3 regions of the Mesorhizobium sp. FG116 genome follow, and region 2 is predicted to be linked to each of the others. Evidence: predicted binding sites of a transcription regulator. Region 2 holds the regulator's gene; each other region holds the start of a gene.
The links. The regulator LexA, encoded in region 2, represses DNA repair genes until DNA is damaged. The targets are predictions, from matches to a motif close to TGTTCNNNNTGTGTTCNG.

Region 1 (3,994 bases), on a different contig from region 2:
GCGACTGCTTCGGCGGGATCGTCGAAACTTTGCCGCGCGAAGGGCTCGGGCATCACGACGTTTTCAATGGCTTGCGGGTAGATTCGGTTTTCCATGGCCCACTATAGGGCCTTGTCTGGACAGTGGGGAGGGGGTGACCATCCTCCTCCATATATCGGTTACTCTTGCAGCTTAGCCGCGCTGCAAGCTCACAAGAAGGACAAAGCCGACGCCGTTTTTCTTCAGGGCTGGAGCTTCGATGGTAGAGCCTGCATGGTCACGCATGCTGGGCACCGCCAGGACTGGAGCCGCCAGCACGAGCAGAATGCAAAAAGCGCGCGGCAGCAACCGCAGGGCTTTGATGGCATTGTTGGAGAAGTTGTTCATGGTGGCGATCCAGATCTCGGTTAACGGCCGAACTGGCCGCAAGTGGTGAAGCAAGCGCCTGACCGGGCCTCGTCCCAATGCCGAGGCTGGCGACTGGCTTCCGCAACGATGATCGCAAAGCCGATACCGAACAAAGTCGTGAGCAGGCAGACGATGGTGAAACGGCGAGCAAGCATGTCAGTCCCCTTTGTTGGACCGACAATGCCCCCACGCCCCTGAACCGCCTCTGAGAAGGCCGTTCATCTTCGGTTCAAATTTATTGACGGTGTTTTGACGCCCGTGTGCCTTGCGTCCATCGGTGCGAGGCCTATGTGCAAGGACATTCATCCATTCGGAGAAACTGGAATGACGTCGCAGACAATGCCAATTGAGCTTTACTACTGGCCAACTCCGAACGGCCACAAGATTTCGATCCTGCTGGAGGAACTTGGCGTCCCGTACGCAATCAAATACGTGAACATAGGCCGTGGCGAACAGTTTGAGCCGTCGTTCCTGAAAATTTCTCCCAACAACCGCATGCCGGCGATCGTCGACCCGGAAGGGCCGGATGGAAAGCCGATTTCCGTTTTCGAGTCAGGCGCCATCCTGCAGTATCTGGGTCGCAAGTTCGGCAGGTTTTATCCCGCCGACGAGCGTCAGCGTGCGGAGGTCGATCAATGGCTGTTCTGGCAAATGGGCGGGCTTGGTCCGATGGCCGGACAGGCGCATCATTTCCGCCAGTATGCTCCGGAAAAGATTCCTTACGCCTTCGACCGTTACACCAATGAGGTCAACCGGCTCTATGGTGTCATGAACAAGCGCCTCGCTGATCGGGATTTTCTTGCCGGTGAGTATTCGATCGCCGACATGGCCGCATTTCCCTGGGTGAGGCCCTACAAGAACCAAGGCCAGGACCTTGCGGATTTCGCCAACCTGAAAAGGTGGTTCGAGGAAATAGCGGAGAGGCCTGCCGTGGTGAAGGGTGTCGAAATCGGACAGGAGCATCGCCGCAATCTGGCCGACGACAAGGAAGCGCAGAAAGTGCTGTTTGGTCAGAAGGCGCGAGCCTAGCCAAGCAAGTGGAAAGCTGCCGGTTTTGCCGGCAGCTTTCCGTAGTCAAATGCAAATTACTGACGGGCGAGGTTCTCGCTCTTGCAGATCAGGCCGCCCAGCACGCAGCCGGACAGTGACAAGGTGTTTCCCGAAACACTTGCCTTGCCATTGTAGGTCTTGCCTTCGTCAAGTTTGTTGACCGTGCCTTGATACTGGCCATTGGTGCCATTCATGCAGCCGATCGACTTGCCCTTATATTCACCGGTCATCACTGTGCCGCAGAATTTCGATCCACTCCCGGCATAAGAGATCAAGGTGCCGTTCGGGCGTTTCCACGTTCCCTCGATGGGATCGGCTGAAGCCGATCCAGCCGCCACGAGAATGGCGATTGCTGCCAAGCAAGACTTATAAAACATCGTCTCCTCCCTGTCGGCCTGTTAGGTTCAGCCCGCTTTGCCTCTTACGCAAACGTAAGCTAATTCAGTCTTCACCAAAGAAAAAGCGGTGCCGCAACGGAAAGCGGTGCGTTTTTTTGAGCCTTTTTTGCCCCTCATTGCCATTGGAATGAAGCTATCGCGATGGCCTCATGCTTTTCTGTGGTTAGCGAAGTCTTGAATTCCGTCCGGCGTATTTTCATCAATTTGATCGAGAAACCGCGTGGTTGCTGGATTTCTATCCTTAACGAATTAACACGTTTACCTATTGTTTTAGCTTTGTTTTCTTCAAGTTAAGCACGTCATTTAACGACGGATTCAAGCCCCTGCTGCATTCTCCAAACCATCGAACGGGCAGCCTCCACGGACCAAGCAAGGCGGCGCTCAGGAGCAGGACAGGGGACTAAAATGGCACGTTTTGAAATGCTTGAGGCTGGCTTCGGCACGATGGGCGCCACGGCACAGGCCGACATCCTTTTTGAACTCGGCATGATGTACGCAACCGGCCGCGATTGTGCGGTTGATCCGGTCGCTGCCCACAAGTGGTTCAACATCGCAGCGATCAAGGGTTCGGCCCGAGCGGCAGAATTGCGCTCCGAGTTGTCGGCAACCATGTCGAAGATGGAAATTGCCCAGGCGCTGCGCGAAGCGCGTGAATGGATGACGATGCACTGACGAATTGCAGCACCGGGCTGCTCCAAGAGCCCTGGCCCGGAACAGGGAAGGCAAACGGGATTTCGTGGCGCGGGGGCGTCGGGGAAGCTTGTGCCAGCTAGGCCGCGACCGATCGAAACAAGATCGGCGCGGCCTTTGCTTTTTGCCGCAGTCGCGGAAAGCGCTGTCTCTGGACAGGCATGATGAAACAGGCAAATGTTGCGCAGCATTGAACCAGCGCAGCCGTCTGTGGCGTTGCGCGAGCAAGGGAGTGCAACGCGATGAAGAGCAAGTTTCTGGCTGGTGCCATTCTGGGCCTGGCTCTCGGCACTACGGCAGCCTATGCCGCAGACATTACGATTGCCGTTGTCGGGCCGATGACGGGGCAACTGGCCACCATTGGCGACCAGTTCAAGCACGGCGCCCAGGCGGCTGCTGATGCGATCAACGCCGCCGGCGGCGTTAACGGCAATCAGATCAAGCTTTCCATAGAGGACGACGTGTGTGACCCGAAGCAGGCGGTGTCGGTTGCGAACCGCATTGTCGCCAACGGCGTCAAGTTCATCGATGGCCATGCCTGCTCCGGCTCGAGCATTCCGGCTTCTGCGGTCTATGCTGAGTCCGGCGCGCTGATGATGAGCCCTGCCTCGTCCAATCCGGTTCTGACCGATGATGCGGCGGCCAAGGGTTGGCCGACAATCATGCGCCTTTACACGCGTGACGACGCACAGGGCAATTTCATCGGGCCGTGGATCGCCAAGAAGTATGCCGGCAAGAATGTCGTCATCCTTCACGACAAGAGCGCCTACGGCCAAGGTATCGCCGACGCGGTTCGGGCAACGATGAACGCTGGCGGCCTCAAGGAGGTAATGTACGAGGGCATCAACGCCGGCGAGAAGGACTATGCCGCGCTTGTGACCAAGCTGAAGGAATTGAAGGCCGATGTCGTCTATTTCGGCGGCTATCATCCGGAGGCGGGCTTGATCCTGCGCCAGTCGGCTGAGCAGGGCTTCAAGTTCCAGCTCATCATGCCCGACTCCATTGCATCGCCGGAATTCTGGCAGATTTCCGGCCCGGCGGGCGAAGGCACGATGTTCGTGTTCCCCTCCGATCCGCAGGCCAAGCCGGAGGCCAAGGAAGCGGTTGAAAAGATCAAGGCTGGCGGCTTCACGCCGGAAGGCTTTACGCTGTTTTCCTACGCCGTCGTGCAGGCTGTCGCCGAGGGTGTGAAGCGTGCGGGCACCGATGACCCGATGAAGGTTGCCGAAGCGCTGAAGAATGGCGAGCCGATCAATACGGTGGTCGGCCCGGTGACCTTTGACGAAAAGGGCGACCTGAAGAACGCCAGCTATGACATCAATCAGTGGCACGACGGCAAGTACGCCCCGATCTCGCAGGATTGATGCTGTTGCGAGACAAAAAGGAAATGGCCGGGTCGCCCCGGCCATTTTCGTTTTTCCAGCCCATTCCAGCGAGATCGACGCTCGTCAGGCCTCTTCCGCGAATTT
Region 2 (3,994 bases):
CGCCGACCACGTGCGCGGGAGCATCGGAGGACCGGAAGGCGAGATCGCCGCGGCGCTGATCGTGGGCGTTCGGGCCGGCATTCCCGAGACGATCAACGAGGCGATGCGCAAGATCGGCATCTATCACATTATTTCGATTTCCGGGCTGCACATGGCGCTGGTGGCGGGCACGGTGATGAGCCTGATGCGCGGCGCGTTCGCGCTTTTTCCGGACTTTGCCTCGCGGCGGTCCACAAAGAAATACGCGGCGGCGGCTGCGCTGTTTGCGATTGCCGCCTATCTGCTGATCTCAGGCATGGTGGTTGCGGCGGAGCGCAGCTTCATCATGCTTGCGGTGATGTTGACAGCGGTTTTGTTCGACCGCGCGGCGCTGACCATGCGCAACCTTGCCATCTCGGCAATCGTGGTCATCGCGCTGTCGCCACACGAAGTGGTTGGGCCAAGCTTCCAGCTTTCATTCGCTGCGACGGCGGCACTGGTTGGAGCCTATGCCGGCTGGGCCGACTACCGTGCCTCACGTCCGGTTGCGCCCTCGGCTCAAAAGCGATCCTTGCCGGGTGCGTTGATGAACCGGTTTGCCATGATGATGGTGGCGTTGGCGGCGACTTCGATCATAGCCGGCAGCGCCACGACGCTGTTCGCAATGTGGCATTTCCAGCGGGTTGCGCCGCTTAGCCTGTTCGCCAATCTGGCCGTGATGCCGATCGTGTCGGTTATCGTCATGCCCTTTGCGGTATTCGCATCGCTTTTCATGCCGTTCGGTCTGGATGGCCCGTTCCTGTACGTGATGGGCAAGGGGCTGTCAGCGATGATCGGCATGTCGGAATGGATCGCGGCGCTTTCGCCACTCGATGCCGTCGGGCTGGTTTCCGCTTCATCGGTGGTGTTGGTGACGATTGCGCTGGTGATCGCGACGATCACGACAACGTGGCTGAGGCTTGCCGCAATTCCCCTGGCGATTGCGGGGTTGTTTATGGTGGCGCAGGTGCGCACGCCCGATTTGCTGATCTCGGAGGATGCACGGCTGGTGGCCGTGCCAATCGGCGAGGAACAACTGGCGGTCAACCGCTCGCGTCCGAATGCGTTCACGATCGACAATTGGCGGCGCGCGCTCGATGCGGAAACGGTTGTCAAACCGCACACGGGTAGCGATCAGACGCTTGTTTCGGTGGCTGATGCGCCGGGGGCTGGCGAGTTCCACTGCGCGAACGATCTTTGTGTGGCGAGGCACATGTCAGGAAAAGTGGTTGCGCTGGCGAAGTCCGAAGCCGCGGCAAGGCCTGCCTGCAAGTTGGCGGCTGTGATCGTAATCGACGATGCGACCGCCTCCGATCCATGCGACCTGCCGTCGGTGGCGATCATCACCAAGCGGCAGCTCGCGAGGCTTGGCAGCGCCGCCGTCTTCCTACCGGACCAGGCGGAGGGCGGGCGTGCACAAGTCAGTTTTGCCGTTGAAGCCGACTATCGGCCGTGGCATGTCCAGCGCCGGTTTTCGCGCGAAGCGCGGGGGCTCGCTCCTTACGAGAAAAAGGAACGCAAAACCCCAGATCACCCCGAGCCGGAACCGATTGCAGAAGACTAGCGGATTTCAACCAAAGCCCTGCCTAAAGCGCGTCGCGATCTTTCAGATTCGCATAACACGCTTTGGCTCTTTGATTTTGTGCATGTCTTTGCCCGAAACCGGGCCCACCTTCGGGAGACATGCACTAGTCCGTTTCAACATGGGTTTTGGATGGCTTCCTCTCACCGCGAAGAACTCCGAACAGATGCTCTGGCTGGCCGTGCATCGTATCGTAGCTGCGCTGACACCAAGGGCATCGAACGGCGGCGCGTGGGCGGGGTCCTGCGCATGAGTGACAGAACCGAGGGGCAGGCATCGGAAACTCCTTCCACCCCGGTCATTTCCCAGAGTGCGTTAAACAGTGACATTGGATGGCGTAGAAGCCATCTGCCAAATTCATAATGAATGTCACGAAATTGTGGCGCTAGGCCTTTGTCTCAAAAGACAAAATGCCTCATTGCCAAATATGGGGTGACCGGGGCGAAGCCGGGAGAAATCAGTTGTTTATCCCATCAAAAAATCGACCGGGCGCGTCAACGCCCGGTCGATATGATGCAACTATGGTTGGTTCAGTAGCGCCGGATCAATCCGACCAGCTTGCCCTGTACCTTGACACGGTCAGGACCAAAAATTCGGGTTTCATAGGCTGGGTTGGCTGCTTCGAGCGCAATCGATGCGCCCTTGCGGCGGAAGCGCTTCAAAGTGGCCTCTTCTTCGTCCACCAGGGCAACGATGATTTCGCCCGGCGTCGCCGAATTGGCATTGCGGATGATGACCGTATCGCCGTCGAAAATGCCGGCCTCGATCATCGAATCGCCCTTGACCTCGAGCGCGTAGTGCTCCCCGCCCGAAATCATGTCCGGCGGCACGGAAATCGAATGGGTCTTGTGCTGGATGGCGTCGATGGGAACACCGGCCGCGATGCGGCCCATGACGGGAATGGAAACCGCCGATGCCGCATCGTCGTCATTGCTGGCGGATTGCAGCCGGGAAGGTTCCTTGACCGGTCGTCCGAGACTACCCTGGATGACGCTTGGCGAGAATTTCCTCGCCGCATTGAGGCCAGGCGCAATCGAATCCGGCAGGCGCAACACTTCAAGCGCGCGGGCCCTGTTCGGAAGCCTGCGGATGAAACCGCGCTCCTCAAGTGCCGTTATCAGCCGATGGATGCCGGACTTGGAGGCAAGGTCGAGCGCCTCCTTCATCTCGTCAAAAGACGGCGGGATTCCGCTCTCTTTCAGTCTCTCGTGGATGAAGAGAAGAAGTTCATGTTGCTTGCGCGTCAGCATTGCGGCCCCCGGTCGCGGTAGAGTCCAGAATCGGAAAACAAACCCGGAACAAACACTATCTGTTCCAGTTGTGTTCCGCAACCGTTTAAAGTTTAATGAATGCGTTGACGATTTGTTCAGCTTAGGCAGAGGATGCGACAGGGTGTACCTGCCTCGGCTGCCGGCGCGAAGGGCTCGCGCACGATGAGGCAACCGGCTGTCGCCATGGTGCGCAGCATCGAGGAATCCTGAACATTGAACGGCGTTGCAATCAGCGCGCTGCCTTGCCGGCTGAGAGTGGCGCGGACGTAGTCCTGACGCAGATCGTTTGCTGCCATCGGTGTGCCCAGGAGTCCCTCGCGAACGTTCTGGCGGAACGGGCGACCGCCGAGGCGAGCGAGCAGAGGTTTGAGGAAAAGCTGGGAGCAGACCAGGCTGGCCACTGGGTTGCCGGGCAGGCCGATGCAACGGATGTTGCCCAAGCGCCCGAACATCAACGGCTTGCCGGGGCGCATGGCGATTTTCCAGAAATCGAGTTTCATGCCTTCGCCGGTGAGAACGCCGTGCACGAGATCGTGGTCGCCGACAGATGCGCCGCCCATCGTAACGATGACATCGGCTTTGGCCGCAACAGCCTGTTTTACCAACGCGGCTATAGCTTCCTTGCGGTCGGCCGCGATGCCGAGATCAAGCGCGCGTGCGCCGACCGACAGGGCGGCCCCCATGACGCCATAGGCGTTCGAGGAAATGATCTGGCCGGGGCCCGGTTCGCTGCCGGGGACAAGCAGTTCGTCACCCGTGGCAATGATGGCGACGACAGGTTGGCGCACGACATCGAGGTGCGATCGATTTGCCGATGCGGCAAGCGACAGTGCTCTTGCGCCAAGCAGGTGGCCCTGTTCCAGCAAGGTGTCGCCTGCGACAAAATCAAGCCCGGCACGCCTGACATTTGCACCGCTGCGGGTCGGTTCGGCGATTTCGATACGGCCGTCCGCCAGACCGCTGACGTTTTCCTGGATGACGACGGTGTCTGTTCCGTCAGGCAATGGCGCGCCGGTGAAAATGCGGGCCGCTTCGCCGTTTCCGACCGTGCCTGCGAAATTGTGACCGGCGGCTATTTCTCCGATAACCTTGAGCCGGGCGGGTGCTTTTGCCACGTCGACGC
Region 3 (3,994 bases), on a different contig from region 2:
CGTAGAGTACGCCGGTGAGGCCGGAACCGATCTGAGAGGCAAGTCTTATGCGTTGGCTTTCGCCGCCGGAAAGCGTACCGGAGTTCCGCGCCAGCGTCAGGTAATCGAGGCCTACGTCGTTAAGGAAACGCAGCCGCTCACGGATCTCTTTCAGGACACGCACCGCGATTTCGTTCTGCTTTTCATTCAACTGCGCCGGCAGATCCGCGAACCATTTGTTAGCATTGCGAATGGATTGCTGCGTCACTTCGCCGATATGCTTGCCGCCGATCTTTACCGCCAGTGCCTCCGGCTTCAGGCGATAGCCATTGCACGATGGGCACGGGGTGGCAGACATGAAGCGCTCGATTTCCTCGCGCATCCAGGCGGATTCGGTTTCCTTCCAACGCCGCTCGAGATTGGGAACCACACCCTCGAAAGTCTTGGTGGTCTTATAGGAGCGCAAGCCATCGTCGTACTGGAAGGCGATCTCTTGCTCACCCGTTCCCTGAAGGATCGCGCTTCTGGCTTCGTCGGAAAGGTCTTTCCACTTATCGCCGAGCTTGAAGCCGTAGACCTTGCCCAAGGCCTCCAGCGTTTGGGAATAGTAGGGAGAAGTGGATTTCGCCCACGGGCTGATCGCGCCGTCACGTAGCGATACGTTTTCATCCGGAACCACAAGATGGGGATCGATGGCGCGTTGGCTGCCCAGTCCATCGCAGGTTGGGCAGGCGCCGAACGGATTGTTGAAAGAGAACAGCCTTGGTTCGATTTCGGGAATGGTGAAACCCGAGACCGGACACGCGAACTTCTCCGAGAACAACACGCGCTCATGCGTCTCGTTCTTGGACTTGTAGGCGGATTCCTCCGCAGTCTCGCTAGCCGGCAGTGGCTTGTCGGCAAATTCTGCAACCACCAGTCCTTCGGCCAGCTTCAGCGCCGTTTCCATGGAATCGGCAAGCCGGGTGGCGAGATCGGGGCGCACCACTATGCGGTCCACAACCACATCGATGTCGTGCTTGTATTTCTTGTCCAGCGCAGGCACTTCGGCAATTTCGTAGAAGACGCCGTCGATCTTTACGCGTTGGAAGCCCTTCTTCTGCAGCTCCAGCAATTCCTTTCGGTACTCGCCTTTGCGGCCGCGCACGATCGGCGCCATGATGTAGAGCCGCGTGCCTTCCTCCATCGCCAGCACGCGATCCACCATCTGGCTCACTGTCTGGCTTTCGATCGGCAGTCCGGTCGCCGGCGAGTAGGGCACGCCAACGCGCGCAAATAGAAGGCGCATATAGTCGTAAATTTCGGTGACGGTTCCGACCGTCGAGCGCGGGTTTTTCGACGTTGTCTTCTGTTCGATGGAAATTGCCGGAGACAGGCCGTCGATCTGGTCCACGTCAGGTTTCTGCATCATCTCCAGAAATTGGCGCGCATAGGCAGAAAGGCTCTCGACATACCGCCGCTGCCCCTCGGCATAGATGGTGTCGAAGGCAAGCGACGACTTGCCGGAGCCGGAAAGCCCCGTCATCACCACGAGGGAATCTCGCGGCAAATCAAGGTCGACATTCTTCAGGTTGTGTTCGCGCGCACCGCGAATGGAGATGTATTTATGGTCGGCCATGGCCGGTCCGCCGCCTCAGATGATGATGTCTCGGAATGGCGGGTTGTCCCGGCCTTCCGCAAATATAGGTCACTTCTGTGCGGTTTCGAGAGATGCCGCACTTCCCCGCCGCCGTTTAAGCGTCTTTCCGGACCGTGGGCAAGCGCAAAGAACAAAAAATGAACAGGCTACTGACAAAACCGGTATGCGGATTCATGTTACAGAAGATCACTTTTTGGTCGATATGCCTGCTGAAGGTTGACGCGGGTGCCAGGAAGGACCAGTCTTGGAACGTCAGGAGAGCCGATCGCCACACGGCGATCTTCGCAACCGGCAGGCAGTCTGCGAGACGCCGCAGACCAGCGAATGAAGCGCTTTCCGACACCAGGTGCAACGGACAGAAGGAGCGAGGCATGACTCCACCGGACAGTCCCGTCAGGCTCTACGCCTGGTAGAGCCGCGATCGGCAAGAAGCTCAACCAAGGCCCTTGGTTGTTGGTTTTTGAATGGTCGTTTTCCTACAATCAGAAACCGTAGTCGGATCGACGGTTGAATACCGCGAAGCATCCGAAGATAAAATGTCGGTGAAACGCTCCCGGCAATATGGGTTCAACCCATTAAAAGCCCCGTCATGCTGCCTTGGCAGCGGCGGGGCTAATCATTTCAGCAAGGCCATGTCAGTGACTTGGCGATCGGGTCGAGCCGGCGCCGATGTCTATGGTGACATCCCCGGAAATGCGCACATCGACATTCCCGATCTTGAATTGGCCGGTCTTGCCCTGCCCAACCGTGTCGTCTGGTTCCGCTTGCGGAGGTTTGACGATGCGATAGTCGCCAGTCACACCCGGCAGGGCAGTGTCAGAACTGGTGGTGGAGCCGGGGCCTGCCCAAGCGCTCGATGTGCAGAGCAGGACGCAAGCCAAGACTGATGCGGACTTGTAAGGCATGGCCTCAATATAGGTCATCAAGCGGGGCAAGCCAGCCTCTCCATGCAAATCACCTGTCGAAGGCGATGGTCGGAGGTGGATTAATTCGGCATGGTGAAATTTATTGACTTGTGCAGATACCGAAAATAGAACATAAAGAGAACAAAATCCTTGTGGGAAAGAAGCCCTTAATCGAGCGGAGTAAGACGGCTCGCTGTAAGGTGCTGCGGCAATTTCGTTTCGGATAAGCGTGGAGAAGTATCATGGCGGGTAGCGTCAACAAGGTCATCCTGGTGGGCAATCTGGGCGCTGACCCTGAAATCCGCCGTTTGAATTCGGGCGAACCTGTCGTCAATCTACGTATTGCGACGTCGGAAAGCTGGCGCGACAAGAATTCCGGCGAGCGCAAGGAAAAGACCGAATGGCATCAGGTCGTCATCTTCAACGACAGCCTCGCCAAGGTTGCCGAACAGTACCTCAAGAAAGGCATGAAGGTTTATATCGAGGGCCAACTTCAAACCCGCAAATGGGAAAAAGACGGCGTCGAGCGCTACACGACCGAGATCGTCCTGCAGAAGTTCCGGGGTGAATTGCAGATGCTGGATTCGCGCGGGCAAGGTGAGGGTGGCCAGGTAGGAGGTTACTCCGGCGGCGGCGGTGGCCGTAGCTCTGACTTTGGCCAGTCCGGTCCCGGTGACTACGGTTCCAATCGTGGTGGTGGCGGCAGCGGCCCGAGCCGCGGCGGCGGTGGTGGCGGCTCTCGCGATCTGGACGACGAAATCCCGTTCTGATCCTGGCGTTCTTGGCACGCTGCCGCGTGTTCAACACGTTGGCGAGCTTTCTTGGTTCATGTGTGCGAGCCCAATTTGCGGCTCAAACCGGCTGAGGACAAGAAATTATGTAAAATCAACACGGTATAGCGGCAGGCGGAATCAATCTGTGCAGCCGTATTTTCGTCGCTGTCACGCAGCCAACAGCTTGTCGACGACCATCTTGCCGATTGGAATTGCGGAAGTGGCTGCGGGCGAGGGCGCATTGCAGACATGCAGCATGCGCTCGGATTGCACGAACAGGAAGTCGTGCACCAATGTTCCGTCCCGCATTACCGCTTGCGCCCGGATGCCTGCAGGCCACGGCTGCAGGTCGCCAACCTGGAGTTCCGGGCAGTATTTGCGGCAGGCTTCGAGATAGCGCCGCTTGGAAAGCGAATTACCGAACTCTGTCACGCCAGAGCGCCAGTTGGCGGCGATCAGCTTCCAGAAGCCGGCAAAGCCCAGCATGTCGGCAATGTCCGCTCCTCGCATCGTGCCTTTCGGATAACCCTCGCGGTCGAAACCGAGGACGGCGTTCGGCCCTACCGTGACACTGCCGTCGATCATCCGCGTGAGATGGATGCCGAGGAACGGCAGGTCCGGGTCGGGGATCGGATAAATCAGGTGCTTGACGATGTTGGAGAGGTGAGGCGGCAGCACGTGGTACTCGCCGCGGAACG

Region 1: ACODTY_RS16405 (sel1 repeat family protein) is a predicted target of LexA. The motif match lies at 2,102-2,119, and genes of this name have one in related genera.
Region 3: ssb (single-stranded DNA-binding protein) is a predicted target of LexA. The motif match lies at 2,650-2,667, and genes of this name have one in related genera.

What each region holds. Positions count from the first base shown of each region.
Region 1 covers NZ_JBMDKS010000021.1:13,914-17,907, reverse strand. Annotated here, with positions in the region: gene ACODTY_RS16430 (AMP nucleosidase) at 1-53, opposite strand, end outside; gene ACODTY_RS16425 (hypothetical protein) at 172-366, opposite strand; gene ACODTY_RS16420 (hypothetical protein) at 387-542, opposite strand; gene ACODTY_RS16415 (glutathione S-transferase N-terminal domain-containing protein) at 712-1,416, shown strand; gene ACODTY_RS16410 (DUF2147 domain-containing protein) at 1,473-1,814, opposite strand; gene ACODTY_RS16405 (sel1 repeat family protein) at 2,241-2,507, shown strand; gene ACODTY_RS16400 (ABC transporter substrate-binding protein) at 2,768-3,889, shown strand; gene ACODTY_RS16395 (acetyl/propionyl/methylcrotonyl-CoA carboxylase subunit alpha) at 3,974-3,994, opposite strand, start outside.
Region 2 covers NZ_JBMDKS010000002.1:272,907-276,900, forward strand. Annotated here, with positions in the region: gene ACODTY_RS03280 (ComEC/Rec2 family competence protein) at 1-1,582, shown strand, start outside; gene lexA (transcriptional repressor LexA) at 2,131-2,850, opposite strand; gene ACODTY_RS03290 (molybdopterin molybdotransferase MoeA) at 2,967-3,994, opposite strand, start outside.
Region 3 covers NZ_JBMDKS010000038.1:18,174-22,167, reverse strand. Annotated here, with positions in the region: gene uvrA (excinuclease ABC subunit UvrA) at 1-1,597, opposite strand, end outside; gene ACODTY_RS21665 (hypothetical protein) at 2,254-2,553, opposite strand; gene ssb (single-stranded DNA-binding protein) at 2,766-3,293, shown strand; gene lhgO (L-2-hydroxyglutarate oxidase) at 3,465-3,994, opposite strand, start outside.